Regions from separate parts of the Pyxidicoccus sp. M6 genome, predicted to be linked through region 1. Evidence: riboswitches for the same ligand, from Rfam matches in the RefSeq annotation. Region 1 holds a riboswitch; the other holds the start of a gene.
The links. A riboswitch is a leader RNA that binds a small molecule or an ion and turns the genes downstream of it on or off. The one in region 1 is predicted to bind cobalamin.

Region 1 (8,306 bases):
GCGCACCGTGGCGCAAATCAACCTCGGGGCCAACACCAGCCCGCAGGCCATCGCGAAGTGGGGCTCGACGCTCTACGTCCCGTTGTTCGGCACCGCCGGCTCCAACTTCCAGCAGGGCAACGCCGTGGCCCGCGTGGACGTCTCCAACCCCGAGCAGCCTCGCAAGGTGGACACCCTCTCCCTCACCGGGCTCGACTTGAAGTCCTTCGACGGCGGCACGGTGATGCCGCTGCCGTACTCGGCGACGGCGGCGGATGGCGGCGTGTACGTGGCCCTCACCAACCTCAACCCGTACAACAACTACCTGCCCAACGGGCCGGGCATGCTCGCGCGCATCGACCCCGCGGACGGTGGAGTGCGCGCCATCGACCTCGGCGCGGAGGCCTGTCTCAACGCGGGCTATGTGGAGGCGGTGGGGAACCAGCTCGTGGTGGCCTGCCTGGGCGAGGCCCGCCTGGACCGCGCCAATGGAAGCCGCGCGGATTCCGTGCGCGCCACCGGGCTGGTGCTGGTGAAGGACGACGTGCCGGTGGCCTCGTACGCGCTGAGCCCTGGCTGCGAGCCCGGCACCGAGGGCTGCCGCGTCGCCGTGGCTGGACGCTTCGCCGTGGCGGATGGCGCGGTGTACCTCGGAGACACCAACGCGGGCCGCGTCTTCGTGGTGGAGGTGGAGGATGGGAAGCTCGTGGAGCGCCGTGGCAACACGACGCCCCAGGCCCGGGGACCCGCGCTGGAGGCGTGCCCGGTGGACTCGCGCCGGCCCGTGTCCAATGCCATCGACGTCACCGCGCTGCCGTGAATGCGCGCCCGGAAGCCGCGTCCGTCCGTCGCGCCTGGAAGCTCGCCGGGCCGCCGTGGGTTGAAGCCGTGAAGCCTCGTGTCGAGCGCAGCCGCGCTGAAGGTGTTTCCACCGTGATGATGAACATGCGCCCGTCCACCTCCCGCTCCCGGGGCATCACCCTGCTGGCCACCGTGCTGTGTCTCCTCGCGAGCACGGCGCGCGCTGCGAGCGTTCCTGCTCCGAAGGGGCCCTACACGCTGGGGCCTCGCGCTCCGGCGCAGGTGCGGCGCGTGGTGACGTTGGCGCCGTCGCTGACGGAGATGGTGCTCACGCTCGGCGCGGGCAACACCCTGGTGGGCGTGTCGCGCTTCGACGTGGCGAAGGAGGTGGAGAAGCTGCCGCGCGTGGGCGGCTTCGTGGATCCGTCCGTCGAGGCCGTCATCGCGCTGAAGCCGGACCTCGTCCTGGTGCAGCCGGGGCCGGGCAACCAGCGGCCCGTGGAGAAGATGGCGGAGCTCGGCGTGCCCGTGTTGCTCCTGCCGCTACACTCCGTGGCGGACGTGCTCGCCGCCATGCGCGCGGTGGGAAAGGCCCTGGGCCGCGACAAGGATGCGGAGGCCCTCGTCTCCCGCATCGAGGCCTCGCGCACCCGCGTCCGTGAGACCGCGAAGAAGCTGCCCGCGCCGCGCGTATTGCTCGCCTATGGCTTCGAGCCGCTCGTGGTGGCCGGGCCCGGCTCCTTCGCGGATGAGCTGCTGAAGGACGCGGGTGGCATCAACGTGGCGGCGGGCGCTGGCTCCGCGTATCCCGTGTACTCGGTGGAGCGCGCGGTGACGGCCCGGCCCGACGTGGTGGTGGACGCCGCGGACGTGGACGTGGGCAAGGACAAGCTGCGCGCGCTCCCGGGCCTGTCGGGTGCGCGCTGGGTGGAGGTGCCCTCGCTGGCGCTCCTGCAGCCCGGCCCGTCACTGGGGCGGGGGCTGGAGGAGCTCTTCCGGCTGCTCCACCCGGACGCGGCGTTGAAGCCGTAGCCTCCGGGCGCGCGGACTGGCGGGCATCGTCCAGGCTCGCTGTGGCCTCGCGGGCAACGGCCGGGGCTCGCTGTGGACTGGGAGGCAACAGGGGCTCGCGCCAAGTGCTGGAGATGTCTGCGGGCCGGGGGCGTGGGCGCTCCGGTACAGGCCTTGCTCATGGGGAGGGCGTCGTCAGCCACTCCGGCTGGCGCAGCAAGGAGACGCCCCATGAATCTCCGAGGCTTGTTGCTGGCGGCGGCGCTGCTGCTCGCCGTGCCCCTGGGCGCCCAGGCTGCGCCTGCTCTCGATGACGTGGAGTACCGCGGAACCCCGTTCCCGTTCTGGTGGGTACGCCAGGGTCCTCCAGGTCCCGTGTTGGTGACGGACGTGAAGGTCGCTTCGTCCGGCACTGACAACGGTGTCGACACGCTGAACTTCGTCACGCTCGTGGTGGGGCAGTAGTCCGGCCACGCCGCATCCGCGAGTGGAGCTCCAAGGGGGCCGTGGAGGGGGGCCACGGTTCGAGGCACGAGGGGGGCGTGCCTCGCAAAGGGGGGGACAGTGTGCAGGGGCCGCGTCGGCACGGGAGGGGTGTTCCTCCACGGCTTGCGGCAAAGAGGGGCCGCACACATGAGGGGGAGAAGTCTTCGTGCCGCGGGCCGCCGTCGGGCCCTCGGCTCTCCGCACCGGAGTGTGCTCCCCACGCTCCGGTGCGGTTTCTTTCGTTCCGGCCCGTGCCCGTGGGTGGCCAGGCTCGCGCGGTGCCCTTCCTGACGGGCGCGTGCGCGGAGGGCTTCCGGGGCGGCGGGGACCGGAGTAGATGCGTGGGCGTCCTCGTCTGGAGTGGTCTCCCATGCTCCGCCGTCTTCCGTCACTCCTCGTCAGTGCGTGCCTCGTGGTTGGCGCCGTGAGTGTCTCGTTGTGGCCTCGCGCTGCTGGCGCGCAGGCTCCGGCTCCCGCGCAGCCCGCGCCCGCTGCGCGTCCTGACGCTTCCACTCCGCCGCCCACGCGCGTCGCCGTTCCGCCGGAGGCTCCTCCGCGTGCGTCCTCGACCCGCGTGAACGCGTCCAATCGCAAGGCCGCGCCCGCGGAGGCTCCCGCGCCCGTCGCCGCGCCTCCCGCTCCTCCGTCCGTGCAGGCCGTGGAGTACATGTTCCTGCGGCGCGAGGACCCGGAGGTGGACCTCGTGCAATTGCAGCAGCTCGGCGCGGAGGGGTGGCAGGTCGTCGCCACCGTCGTGGTGGACGGCAGCACGCGGCGCTACGTCCTCATGCGGCCCAAGCGGTGAGCGGCGCTCCCATGACTTCCTCGCGGGAGCGCGCCTACGGCTTCCGTGCCTCGCGAGTCCTCGCGCTCCTCGGGGCCTTCCTCGCGCTGGCCTTTGTCTCCTTCGCCCTGGCCGTGCGCTTCGGCGAGCAGCCCATCTCCCTCATCGCCGCGCTGACGGACCCGGCTTCCGTCGACGCGCTCATCTTCGGCTCCATCCGCCTGCCTCGCGCGCTGCTCGGCGCCATCGTCGGCGCGGGGCTCGCCGCCTCGGGCTGCACGCTCCAGGGGCTCCTGCGCAACCCGCTGGCGGACCCGTTCGTGCTCGGTGTCTCCGGCGGCGCCGCGCTCGGCTCCACGCTGGCGCTCACGCTGGGCCTCGCCACCGTGGGCGAGGCGGCCCCCGGCATGGGCGAGGCGCTGGCCCGCCTGTCCGCCCCCGCGCTCTTCGCCTTCCTCGGCGCGGGCGCGTCCATCCTCTTCGTCCTCTCCGTCAGTCGTGGAGCATCGACCCGCGCGCCCTACGCCGCGCTCCTCACCGGCGTCATCTTCAACTCCTTCGCCTCCGCCGCCATCACCCTGCTGAAGACGCTGTCCGCTCCGGACCGGCTCGGCGAAATCCTCTACCGGCTCGTGGGCGCGCTGAACATCGAGCAGGTGGACACGCTGGTCCTCTCCGCGCTGCTCCAGGCCGTTGCCATCGGCGTCATGTGGGCGCTGTCCGGCCGGCTCAACCTCCTGTCGCTCGGCGACGACGATGCCACTTCGCTCGGCGTGCCGGTGGCCGCCACCCGCCGCTGGCTGCTGCTGGCCTCCAGCGCCAGCGTGGCCGGCGCGGTGGCCCTCACCGGGCTCATCGGCTTCGTGGGCCTCATCGTCCCGCACCTGCTGCGGCTCGTCTTCGGCCCGGACCAGCGGCTGCTGATACCGCTGTCCGCGCTGGGAGGCGCGGCCTTCCTGCTGCTCTCGGACCTGCTGGCGCGGCTGGCCTTTCCCCTCTTCAGCCAGGACCTTCCCGTGGGCGTCGTCACCGCGCTCCTCGGAGGTCCGCTCTTCCTCGTCCTGCTGCGTCGGAGGGTCCGGCTGGGGCAGGTCTGACGGTGCGCCAGCGGACGGCGGTGCCCTGTCCGAGCATTGACAACGCCCGCCACCCGCCGTACTTCCCGCCCGTCCTCGGTGCCTCCGTGATGCCACGGTGGCTCAAGGGAACCCGGTGTGAATCCGGGACTGCCCCGCAGCGGTGAGCAGGAACGAACGCCGTCGAGACGCACTGGTCCACGAAGGGCCGGGAAGCGACGGCCAGTAGGTGGGTGCCCTCCCGGGCTCCCGCGCCTGCGAGTCCGAAGACCTGCCGAAGACCCGTGCCCGTGGCACGGACATCACCGAAGCCTCCGAGGGGAGGCGACGGAGGCATCCGCCCGCACGCGTCATGCGCGTCCGGGGCCCTGCCTTCGTCCCGCTCCTCGCCTCGAGGCCCAACCCGCCCGTGGGGGGCGGAGAGGAAGCAGGACGCCGATGAAGACCGCCGACCTGAAGCGCGCCGCACCCTGGACGATGCCCGCGGCGCTCGCCGTGGCCACGCTCGCCCTGGCCCTGACCGCCACCGGCTGCCGCCCCGAGTGCGTGGATGCCTTCGACTGCCGCGCCGACAATGGCCAGCCCCCCGAGGGCGAGCAGTGGGTGTGCCGCAGCGAGAAGTGCTCCACCGTCCCCCTGGACGAGGAGCAGCCCACGACGGACGCGGGCACGGACGCGGGCACGGATGCTGGAACGGACGCGGGCACCGACGCCGGCTCGGACCCGTGCGTCACCGCGACGTACGACGCGAAGCTGGGCACGCTGAAGCTCCAGACGGGCTTCCAGGTGGCCGAGGCCCCCGCGATTCCGGACGATGTGAAGGCGGTCACGTCCTCGCCGGGCCCCACGTACTCGCTCTACGCGGTGCGCGGTGCCGCGGCCCTCGGCAAGGACGATGCGCTGTACTCGCTGGGCACGTGGCCCGACCTCCAGCCCTCCTCCGCGAAGCTCTACGACGTGGTCTCCGCGACGGACCGCGCGGGCACCACGCGGGTGTACTCCGGCGGCTTCCTCGCCCATGACGGCAAGCGGCTCTTCGCGGGCTACACCCTCGCCACGGCCGACGTCGCGGGCTCCATCGTCGCCTACGACCTCGCCTCGTCCGCCGACTCGACGTATGTCACCGCGCCGAAGAACTACACCGTCGCTGCCTTCGCCTCGGACGCTGTCTCCGCGCTGCTGGTCAACGGCGGTGGCGTGGGCAAGACGTCCGACGGCCTGGGCATCTACGCCCTGGTGACGTCCGAGAATCCGTTCACCTCCGCGAAGGTGGCCACGCTGCCCTCGAACGCCGGTGCGAGCGGCTACACCGCCGTGGCGACCAACGGCATCGCCGTGCTGGGCTATGCCGCGAACCCCAACTTCGTGAACCAGGCCCACGCGGTGGCTCCGTCGAAGGTGGCACAGGCCCTCTCCTCGGGCACGCCCATCGACCTCGGCACGCAGCCGAAGCTCGAGGTGGGCAGCGACTTCAGCGGTGTCACGGCCTTCGGCAACGGCGTGGCGCTCAACCGCGGCGCCTTCGACTCGAGCTTCAAGTTCATCTCCACGGACGTGTCGCGCTACGCGCTCACCATCGGCATCAGCGACGTGGCCGTCGGCGACCGCGTGCCGGTGCTCGTCTACGCGGACCAGTGCACGTCCGTGGAGCTGCTGTCGTCGCTCGGCGAGGACCTGCTCGTGGGGCTGCATGACAAGAACGGCCGCCGCCTCGTGCGCATCCAGCAGAAGCCGTGAGCTCGCGCCGCTCCATGATGTGGCCTTGGGGCGCGGCGCTCGCCGCGCTCCTGTCCCTCGCCGCCTGTGGTGACGAGGACGGCCCCTCCACGCCCGCGACGGACGCGGGGACGCAGGACAGCGGCACCGACGCGGGCTCCGACGCCGGAGTCCGCCCGGCGGACACGTACGCCGACGAAGTCGTCGGGTACGTGCCCGGCGAGGGTGCCGGCTTCGGTCAGGACCGCTTCCCCGACGTGGTGCTCGGGCCTCCCGCCGGGGTGGGCCCGGACAACGGCTCGCTCGACGTGCTCTCGCTGGGGCGCGGGGGCCACATCACCCTGCGCTTCTCGGACATCGTCATCATCGACGGGCCCGGTGTGGACCTGCTCGTCTTCGAGAATGCCTTCGTCGTCCCCGGCGGGGCGACGTACGCGGAGACGGGGCGGGTGGAGGTGAGTAACGACGGTGTCACGTGGAAGGCCTTCCCCTGTGCCTTCAACGACGCGGACGCGGGCTACCCGGGCTGTGCCGGCGTGCACACCGTGCAGGCCAACCCCGCCAACGGCGTCAGCGCCACGGACCCCGCCGTGGCGGGCGGCGACGGCTTCGACTTGTTCACTGTTGGACTGGACCGTGCCCGCTTCGTTCGCATCACCGACACCGGTGCGAATGGCTATGGCGGCACGGCCGGCGGCTTCGACCTGGACGCCGTCTCCGTGGTGAATGGCGAGCCCCTCCAGGGGGCCGCGCCGTGAGCTCCGGTCCACCTCCCGTGCAGGCGATGGAGGTGGACCGGCCGCGCTGAGTACGAAGCCACCCGGGGAGCCCCGGCTCACTCCCGCACTGCCAGTCATGACGCGACCCCGCTTTCCTCGCCGGGAGTCCGTATCCACCCCTGGATGGGGCCGGTGCTCACCTCCTTCTCTCAAGAGTCGGGAGAGTCGTGTAATGTCGGGCATTCGATGTGGCAGATCATCATCAACGGGCCCGGCTACTTCGACACGTCCTACGATCTGCCCGAGGGCGTGACGAGCCTTGGCCGTGCGGACGAGAACGACATCGTTCTCGGCGGCGACCTCGTCTCGCGACGTCACGCCCGGCTGTACGTCGAGGGTGACGCCCTGCGCATCGAGGATTTGGGCAGCCGCAACGGCAGCCGGGTCAACGGCGCACCGCTGCAGGGCTCGAAGAACCTCGCCCCTGGCGACACGGTGGCGCTGGGGGAGAACACGCTCTCCGTCCGCCAGCCCAACACGGTGGAGAACGCCGCCACGGAGATGGTGGACCTGGGCGCGGGCGGGGTGGTGCGCTTCGGGCATGGGCAGGACGTGGGCTCGTCCGTCGTCCTCGCGCGGAACGTGAAGGACGCGGAGGTGCTGCGCCTGCTGGACAACGTGGGGCCCGTCGCCTTCGACGACACCTTCTCCGCGGCCTCGCCGGTGCCCACCGCCAGCCCGCGCGTGGGCCAGGAGACGCTGGTGCTGCTGTTCCGCACCGCAGAGGCGCTGGCCACCGCGACGACGCTGTCCTCCTTCCTCGACACCACCATGGACCGGCTGCTGGAGCGCACCGGCGCCACCACCGCCGTGGTGCTGCTCAAGCACTCCTCGGGCGCGCAGGTGCCCGCGGCCGTGCGCCACCGGGGCAAGCTGGCCAAGGGCGAGGTGCCCGTGTCGGACGCCATCGTCGAGGAGGCCCTGCGCCAGGGCCGCGCGCTCGCGGTGGACGACGTGCGCGACGACCGCCGCTTCGCCGGCCGCGAGAGCGTCATGCTCTACGGCGTGGACCGGGTGCTGTGCATCCCCATCGGCTCCGAGCCGCCCTTCGCCGGCGTCCTCTACGTCAACACCGCCGCCAAGGGTGACACCAGCGTGGAGGTGATGCTGGACGCGTGCACCGCCGTCGCGCACCTCGTCGCCACCGGCGTGCAGAAGTTCAGCCCGAAAGACGGCTCGCCCGCGTCGGAGCGGATGAAGCGCACGCTGGAGCGCTTCCACCCGCCGGACGTCGCCGAGCGCCGCGCCGCCGAGGCCCAACGCCAGGGTGGCAGGCTGCCGGGCCTGGAGGAGCGCAACGTCACCGTGCTGCACGCGGAGCTCGTGGGCTTCGGCGCGATGGCCGCGAAGCTCGGCGCGCAGCGGGCCACGCAGCTGCTCAGCGACTTCCACTCGCGCTCCAGCGGCATCGTCTTCAGCTTCGAGGCCACCGTGGAGGCCTTCATGGGCGACTCCATGCGCGCGCTCTTCGGCGTGCCGTATGCGAAGGGCGAGGACTCGGTGCGGGCCGTGCGCGCCGCCCTCGCGCTGCGTTCGGACTGGGAGCGCGCCATGTTCCGGCGCCCGGAAGGTGAGCGTTGTGAGCTGCGCATCGCCCTTCACACCACCCGCGCGCTGGTGGGGATGATCGGCAACGAGGCGCGTTCCGACTACACCGCCGTCGGTGAAGGTGTG
Region 2 (8,306 bases), 2.6 Mb from region 1:
CGTCATCCAGTGGGGCCCCTGGGAGCTGTCCGGCAGGACGGCCGTGCGCGGTGACCTCGCCAACGGCGTGCAGGCGGTCCAGCCCGTGCATGCGCTGGAGGCGGTGGACTACGTGCTGCGCCACGGCCTGGAGCACGCCGGCGTGACGCTCATCGACTGGACGGCGTGGACGCAGCAGTTCAAGGGCGGCGCGCCGACGCTCTACTCGAACCTGGGCAAGGGCGGCCAGCGCAAGCGCCGCGCGCAGCGGGCGGGCGAGGACCCGCGCATCCTCCTGCAGCGCATCCAGGTGGCGCCGGAGAGCGAGCGCCGCGGCGTCATCATCGAGGTGGTGCGCAAGCAGGTGACGGACGTGCTGGCCGCGGACGAGCTCGTCGCCATCGACGCGCCGCTGGTGAGCTTCGGCCTGGACTCGCTCGTCTCGGTGAACCTGGTCAACCGCCTGGAGCCCGCGCTGGGCGTGGCGGTGCCGCTCGCCAAGCTGCTGCAGGGGGCCAGCGTCCAGAGCCTCGTGGACGACCTGTTCCCCGCGCTGCGCCCTGAGGCCAGCAAGGCCGCGTGAGCCACGGACGATTCACAGGAGGAGTCTGAACCGATGAGCCAAAGGGAACCCGCGCGTTTCCTGTTGTTGAACTACATGAAGCTGGAGGCGCAGCAGGTGCCGGGTGTCTCGGACCTGCTGCGTCAGCCGCGCCCCACGGATGCGCGCTTCCCGCGCAGCCTCTACAAGCACGAGGCGGGAGACAGGCTGCTGGAGTTCATCGGCTTCCAGGAGCTGTCCGGCCTGGGCGAGCTGCTGAACGACGCCTCGTGGCGCGAGACGGAGGGCCTGGTGCGGCCCCGGCTGGCCATGGACTTCCGCCGGCAGCTCCACGCGCTGCGCGACGTGGTGAAGCCGTCCGAGTCACCCGTGCCGGGCGCGGAGCGCCTGCAGCTCAGCCGTGGGGAGATTGCGCCGCGCGCGCTGGACGAGTACCACGCGTGGCGCCGTGACACCTTCTTCCCGCACGTGCGCTCGCTCGAGCCGGTGGAGGCCTTCACTGCGTACCACTCCGTGATGAGCACCGAGCCCGGCTTCCTGTTCCTCGCCGGCTACTCGGGCCCCGCGGAGAAGTTCCTGGAGGCGCAGAAGACGCCCGCATGGCAGGAGCTGACGGGCCACGCCGCGAGCCGCTACGTGCTCGGCGCGGTGGCCACGTCCAACTGGACGCGCGTCTGAAAGACGCGCGGCTCTCCATCTTCCTTCCATTTCACTGCCGCCCCTGGGGTGTCTCAGGGGCGGCTTCGTGCGTTCAGCTCGGTGACGCTGGTGTCACGGCGGGAAGGAGCATCGTCACCTCCCGCATGAAGGCCACCAGGGCGCCCACCGCGTCATCACACTCGAGCTTCCGGTAGATGCGCGTCCAGTAGAGCTTCACCGTCGGATACGCGATGCCGAGCTCCGCCGCGATTTCCTTGCTGGTCTTCCCTTGTGACACGAAGCGGGTGAAGACCTCGCACTCGCGGGAGCTGAGCCGCTTGCGTCGCGCGTAGGCCAGCGCAATGTCGTACAGCCTGTCTCGAGGACCCGCGAGGAGTGGTGCGGCAGTGGCCCGCTCGGCGACCCTGGAGATGTCCTGATCTATCGATGATGTCTCTTGCGCAATCACAGCGGACTCCGTTCACTCGACTCGTGTATTGGCAAGCGCCCCCGAATTCCCCCCTCCGTACTCACCGTGTCACCCGTCCTATCCCGCTTGAGACGCGATTTGCCCCCGACTGCCTACAGAACTCTGAACCCACCAGGCCCACTTCCGATACCGTGAGCCATTGAGGAACCATGTCATTGACGACCAAGGATTGAGAAACGACACGCGCCATGAGCCCTCCTATTCTTCTCATCATGGTGAGTTGTGACGTAATGCATTATATCACGTATCTGACGGTTGTCTATTTTCACTTGAATTTAGTGAATTGACTACAAAATCACCATACCGCGCCTCACGACGCACGGAGGCGGCGGCACGTGCCGTGAAGTGACGGACGTACCGGGGTGATGATTGCGGGATGAAAGTTTCGCGGCGCGCGAGGAGCTCGACGTCCGGGTGAGACGGGCGGTGACGTGTTGGATGCGTGGCGCTCGGCGCGCGAGCCTGGCTCGCACGGGTGCCTTCGCTCTTCAGTAGCGTGCCCACGGACGGAACTCCCCCTCGGTTGCCCTGGCGATGTGAAGCATCGCCTTTCACAGCAGGACTGCATTCCCAAGACAATACACAGGCGCCCCTGCGGAGGGCTCTCCCCAAAGCCCTGTCGCGCGCGATGTGTATTTTTGCAACTGTAGCTACAAATGTTACAGGCGCTGAAAACGACGAAACGCCACGTCCCGCGCAGGAGCGCGGGACGCGGCGCGAGAACCGTGTATCAGTTCTTGCTGGCCTCGACGAAGCCCGCGGAGTCCTCGAAGAAGTGGTACTCGAGGATCTTGCCGTCCTTGACGACGACCTTGAGGGCCCAGTCGCTGGCATAGGGCTTGCCGGTGGTGCGGATGTTGTGGACGAAGGCGCCGCTCGCGAAGGCGACGTTGCCCTCACCGATGACGGAGTCCACGGAGAACGCCTTGGTGTCGAAGTTCTTCCCGAGGTTGGTCACGAAGTCCTTCGCGCCCTGCTGGCCGCTGTAGGAGCCGTGCAGCTGGGTGCCCTTGCGCTCGCCCTTGCGGACGGCGGTGATGACGGCGTCCTTGTGGAACGAGTTGACGACGCCCTCGCCGTCACCCTTGCCGAAGGCCTCGAAGAAGCCCTTCACGACGTCGGCGGCGCTCTTGGTGGCGGTGTTGGCGGCAGCAGCGGTGGTCATTTCCTTGTCCTTCTTGGTGGTGGCAGCGGCGGGCGGGTTCTTGCCCTCGGCCGCGGCCGTGGTGTGAATGGAGAGGGCGAAGACGATGGCGGTAAGGGTCAGCTGGACCTTCATTGTGGACTCCTGAAGCTGGGGCACACGCCTGCCCGGGCCGGGGGGCCCCGAGGCAAGCGATTGCCGGGTCGGTTCGCGCCGAGGCGCGAGATCACACACTCATTCGCACACGCTCCCGCGAGAGCGCAGGGTGTGTGTGAACGGGTTGACGGAGTGCATAGTAGGGGCCGCGGATGCGACGAACAATGACCGAAACGCTCGCTTTTCAGTCCAAAAGTCTCAGCCCGGTGGATGCACGGTGGGATGCGCTATTGTACGCCCCGGCCTATTAAGGTGGGGACCATGGACGTACTCGCGAACGTGCTGGGCGTGACCCAACTGGGTAACACGATGCTCTGTCAGTCGGAGCTCCTGTCGCCATGGGGGCTCGACATCAAGGCGAACACGAAGACGGCCGTGCACCTCGTGCAGCGGGGCGTGTGCTGGCTCCGGCTCGAAGGGGAGAAGGAGCCGATGCGGCTCGTGCCCGGCGACGTGGCGCTCGTGGGCAGCGGCGTCCGCCACTTCATGACGGACGACCCGGGCACGCGGGCGGAGCCGTGGGAAGAGGCGCTGGAGAAGGCGAAGCTGCGCCTCGCCGCGCTGCCGCCGAACGCCTCCGCGGACACCACGGTGCTCCTGTGCGCGGCCTACGAGTTCGAGCAGGACGGGCAGCACCCGCTGCTGGCGCTGTTGCCCAAGCTGATCCGCCTCAACGTGGACTACACGGAGGAGGGCGGCCAGTTCCAGGCGCTGGTGCGGCTGCTGGCCCACGAGTCGGGGCGCAAGCTGCCGGGCTCGGAAATCGTCATCCCGCGGCTGGTGGACAGCCTGTTCGTCTACATCGTGCGGGCGTGGATGGCGAGCCAGCCGGTGGGCGCCGGAGGCTGGTTCGGCGCGCTGAGGGACCCGCAGATTGGGCGCGCGCTGTCGCTCATCCACGAGAATCCGGAGCTGCCGTGGACGGTGGAGAGCCTGGCGGCGAGGGTGGCGCTGTCCCGGGCGGCCTTCGCGCGGCGCTTCGTGGAGCTCGTGGGCGAGCCGCCGCTGAAGTACCTGACGCGGTGGCGGATGAGCCTCGCCGCGAAGATTCTGAAGACGACGACGGAGTCCGTGGATGTCGTCGCGGCGCGCGTGGGGTACGACTCGCCGACGGGCTTCGGCAAGGCGTTCCAGCGCTACCTGCGCGTCGCGCCGGGCCGCTACCGCTCGGCGAGCCATCCGGAGCGTGTGGCGGACGTGGAGCACGAGGACGAGGCGGCGAACGAGTCCGAGGAGCTCTCCGAGCAGGAGTCGGTGGCCTCGCTCCCTCCGGCCGCAGCGGCGCCGCCGAGGGTGCTGCGCGTGGTCTCCGGACGGGACAGCCGCCTGCCGCGCTGAGGCGGAGAATGTCTGTCAATGCAGTGCCGTGGCTGGTGCAACCTGGTCAACGGGAGGCGTGTTCGTTGACAAGTGCCTCGCGGCTCCGTTATCTGCGCGGCCACAACTGAATCGCCGCCTGGGGTGCCCACGACGGGCATAACAGGGAAGCCGGTGTGAATCCGGCGCGGTCCCGCCACTGTGAGTGGGTGAGGCCGCTTCCACGAAGTGCCACTGGGTGCAGCAGGTGCCCGGGAAGGCGGAAGCGGCGCGGGGAGTCCTCCTCGAAGTCCGAGGAGCCCTCCGCAACCCATGAGCCAGGAGACCTACCCCAGGCAAAACGACTGACCCTCTCCGTGGACTGAGAGGAGGTTGCCATGCGCTGGGTGCATGGGCGCTGGAACGGTGCGAACCGTCCCGCTCCCGTCGACGACCGTCTCCTGTCTCGCGTGTGCGGAGCACCGCTCGTGCTCGCCGCGTTGCTGCTGTTGCCCGCGCGTGCGCATGCGATGCACCTGGCGGAGGGCGTACTGCCCCTGCCATGGGCCGCCGGTTGGACTGTCACGATGCTGCCCCTCGTGGCGCTCGGGGTGCGCGCGCTGCGGCGGCGCTCGGCGGAGGACCCCGTCTTCGGGCCGTTCCTCGCGATGCTCGCGGCGGCGGTGTTCGTCATCTCGTGCATGCCGGTGCCGGTGCCCACGGCGGGCACGTGCAGCCACCCGGTGGGTACGGGGCTGGCGGCGGTGCTGGTGGGGCCGGTGCTCACGGTGCTCGTCACGCTGGTGGCACTGTTGCTCCAGGCACTGTTCCTCGCGCACGGCGGGCTGACGACGCTGGGCGCGGACGTGTGGAGCATGGGGATTGCCGGTGGGTTCGCCGGGTGGCTCGCGTTCCGCGCGCTGAGGAAGCTCGATGTGCCGCTGTGGGGGGCGGGGTTCGTCGCGGGGCTGGTGGCGGACTGGGCGACGTATGCGACGACGGCGTTCGAGTTGGCTTCGGCGCTGCACGGGGAGGAGGGGCTGGGACGGGCCTTCACGGCGGTGGCGCTGGCCTTCGTGCCGACGCAGTTGCCGCTGGGGTTGCTGGAGGCCACGCTGACGGCGGGAGCGCTGGTGTTCATCTCGCGGCGGCGTCCGGCGCTGCTGGCATTCGGTGCCGCCGCGCAGCCTCCGGTGTCGCCGTGACGGCCGCGCCGCAGGGATGGCCTGGAGTGGACGAGCACGTGGTGCGCCCGTACGCGGAAGCCGCGGGCCGCACGCCCGCGCCGCTCTTTCCGCAGCCCGAGGGGGATGTGCTGCTCTTCGCCTTCCTCGTGGCGGGGCTCATCGGTGGCTGGGTGCTGGGGTACAGCTACCGCGCCCTCTTCGTGGAGGGAGGCCGCCGTGGTGCGTGAGCCTCCCGCGTGGGTGCGTGGGCTCGATGCGCGGGTGAAGCTGGGCATTGCGCTCATGCTCCTCGTCGCGGGGCTGGGCGGTCCACTGCCGTGGGCGCCGCTCGCGGTTGCGGCCGGCACGGGAGCGCTCGGGCTTGCGTGGGGGCGGAGTGTCTCTCGTGTGGCGCGTGGGTTCGGTGCGGCGCTGCTGGCGGGAGCGCTCGCGGCCGCGCTGCATGCAGTCCTTGGTACTCGGCTCGGAGTGGCGGCGGGGTGGCTACTGGGCGCGCGCATGGCGGCGGGCGTCGCCGTGTTCGGACTCTTCTCGCACCTGACGCCTCCGTGGGACTTCGCGCATGCGCTCCGGAGACTCGGAGTGCCGGACGTGTTCACGGAGCTGCTGGCGCTCTCGGCGCGGTACGCCCGCGTCTTCGAGGGCGCGGCACGCACGGCGCGTGAGGCGCAGTTGGTGCGTGGGGGCTACAGCGGTACGCGGCGTTCGCTCGAGTCGATGGGTGCGCTGGCGGGGCTCACGCTGGTGCGGGCTTTCGACCAGGCGTGTGCCACCGCCGAGGCACGTGCGGCGCGTGGAGTCGGGGGCCGGCTGTGACGGTGCGCCTGGGTGTGGAGGCCATCGGTGCGGGGCCCGTGGGCACTCGTGCAGTCCTCACTGGCGTGTCCTTGGAGGCTCGGGCCGGAGAAGTCGTCGCGCTTCTCGGCGCCAACGGTTGCGGCAAGACGACGCTGCTGCGCACGCTGATGGGTCTTCTTCCTGAACGGAGTGGGCGGACGCTGCTCGACGGTGCACCCCTTGGGCGGGGCGCTGCGGCGCGAGCGGCGGCGGGTGTGGCGCTCGCCTTCCAGAATCCCGACGACCAGCTCTTCGGCGCGACGCTCGAAGAGGACGTGGCGGCGGGGCCTCGAGCCCGGGGCCTGGGAGCGGCGGAGGTGGCGGCGCGCGTGGGCTCCGCACTCGAAGCCGTCGGGCTCACGGGGCTCGGCTCGCGCGAGGTGGAGCAGCTCAGCTTCGGTGAGAAGAAGCGCGCCTGCCTGGCCGGGGTGCTCGCCCTGCGTCCCCGGGTGCTGCTCCTCGATGAGCCCACCGCTGGACTCGACCCTGTCGGCGAGCGCGAGGCGGCCGGGCTCCTTCGCCGCGTGGCCCGTGAGACAGGGGCCGCCGTGCTCGTGGCCACCCACGCCGTGGACGAGGTGCCCCTCTTCGCCGACCGCGTCGCCGTGCTCGGTGAGGGCACGTTGCTCGCCTTCGGTTCACCCGAGCAGGCCTTCGCGGATGCGGACCTGCTCGCCCGTGCGCGACTGCGGCCTCCCGCCGCGCTGGAGCTGTGGACCCGGCTCGGAAGCCCCCTCCTCCCCGCGCCCCTCACGCTGGACGCCGCCGCCGAGCGCCTGCGCCCGCTCCTGGAGGTCCGCCCGTGACGACTCCTTCCTCCCGCCGGGGCGTGCTCCTCGTCGGCCATGGCAGCCGGGACCCGCTCGCGCTCGCGGAGGTTCGTGCCTTCGCCGAGGCCTTCCGCGCGCACCGTCCCGACTGGCGCGTGGAGCTCGCCTTCGTGGAGCTCACGCCGCCCCCGCTCATCGAGGCGCTCGACACGCTCGCCGCCGAGGTGGACGAGGTGCTGGTGGTGCCGCTGTTCCTCTTCACCGCGCGCCACGTGAAGAACGACATTCCTCTCGCGCTCTCGCTCGTCCGCCAGCGTCACCCCCACGTGCGCTTCACCGCGGTACAGGCCTTCGGCGTCCACCCGTCGCTCGCGCAACTGGCCTGGTCGCGATTCGAAGCGGCCGTCGGGGGACCGCTCACACCGGACGTCGCGGCGAAGACCTGCGTGGTGATGCTCGGGCGCGGCTCGTCCGACCCGGATGCCAACGGCGACTTCGTGAAGCTCGCGCGCCTGTTCGCGGAGGGACGCGGCCTCGCCCAGGTGCTGCCGGCGTTCATCGGTGTCACCACGCCCAAGCTGGATGATGCCCTCGACCTGCTCGCCCGCGCTCGCGCCGAGCGTGTGGTGGTGGTGCCCTACCTGCTCTTCACCGGCGTGCTGCTCCAGAAGGTGCGCGACCAGGTGGCCCGTTTCGGCGAGCGCTACCCCTGGGTGCGCGCCTCCCTCGCTCCGCATCTCTGGGATGGGCCCGTGGACGCGCTCCTCGCGCACGTGGAGCGGAGGATGGAGGACGCGCTCGCCGGTGACGCACCCCTGCCTTGCGACACCTGCCAGTACCGCGTGCCGCTCGCGGGCCTGCAGCGCGAGGTGGGCGGAATGCGCGCGCTCCTGTGGAGCATCCGTCACCGCGAGACGCACACCCAGGCGGCGCCTCATCCACACGCGCACCGGGCGTTGGAGAAGCACGTGCTCATCTGCGGCAACGCGGACTGCGCGGACCGGGGGAGCCTCGGGCTCATCGACGCCGTGCGCCGGCGCCTCAAGCTCTTCGACAAGTCGCGCACCGTGCGCGTGACGAAGACGAGCTGCATGGGCCGCTGCGGCGAGGGCCCCACCGTCGCCGTGTACCCGGACGGTGTCTGGTACCGCGGCGTGAAGGAAGCGGACGCGCAGGAGCTGGTGGACGAGCACCTGGTGGGTGACCGGCTGGTGGGCCGGCTCGTCGACAACATCATGAGCTGAAC

Region 2: it holds a riboswitch for cobalamin, as region 1 does, so the genes downstream of both, ACVTJA_RS03940 (energy-coupling factor ABC transporter permease) here and ACVTJA_RS46000 (hypothetical protein) in region 1, are expected to answer to the same signal.

What each region holds. Positions count from the first base shown of each region.
Region 1 is NZ_CM145714.1:11,697,631-11,705,936, reverse strand. Features, by position in the region: gene ACVTJA_RS46025 (MXAN_6577-like cysteine-rich protein) at 1-799, shown strand, start outside; gene ACVTJA_RS46020 (ABC transporter substrate-binding protein) at 919-1,812, shown strand; gene ACVTJA_RS46015 (hypothetical protein) at 2,023-2,256, shown strand; gene ACVTJA_RS46010 (hypothetical protein) at 2,648-3,082, shown strand; gene ACVTJA_RS46005 (FecCD family ABC transporter permease) at 3,094-4,158, shown strand; cobalamin riboswitch at 4,218-4,430, shown strand; gene ACVTJA_RS46000 (hypothetical protein) at 4,576-5,874, shown strand; gene ACVTJA_RS45995 (cell surface protein) at 5,889-6,611, shown strand; gene ACVTJA_RS45990 (FHA domain-containing protein) at 6,819-8,306, shown strand, end outside.
Region 2 is NZ_CM145714.1:911,787-920,092, forward strand. Features, by position in the region: gene ACVTJA_RS03915 (type I polyketide synthase) at 1-562, shown strand, start outside; gene ACVTJA_RS03920 (hypothetical protein) at 596-1,219, shown strand; gene ACVTJA_RS03925 (response regulator transcription factor) at 1,293-1,649, opposite strand; gene ACVTJA_RS03930 (nuclear transport factor 2 family protein) at 2,401-2,949, opposite strand; gene ACVTJA_RS03935 (cupin domain-containing protein) at 3,232-4,308, shown strand; cobalamin riboswitch at 4,413-4,635, shown strand; gene ACVTJA_RS03940 (energy-coupling factor ABC transporter permease) at 4,665-5,471, shown strand; gene ACVTJA_RS03945 (hypothetical protein) at 5,498-5,680, shown strand; gene ACVTJA_RS03950 (energy-coupling factor transporter transmembrane component T family protein) at 5,670-6,269, shown strand; gene ACVTJA_RS03955 (energy-coupling factor ABC transporter ATP-binding protein) at 6,335-7,096, shown strand; gene ACVTJA_RS03960 (CbiX/SirB N-terminal domain-containing protein) at 7,093-8,304, shown strand.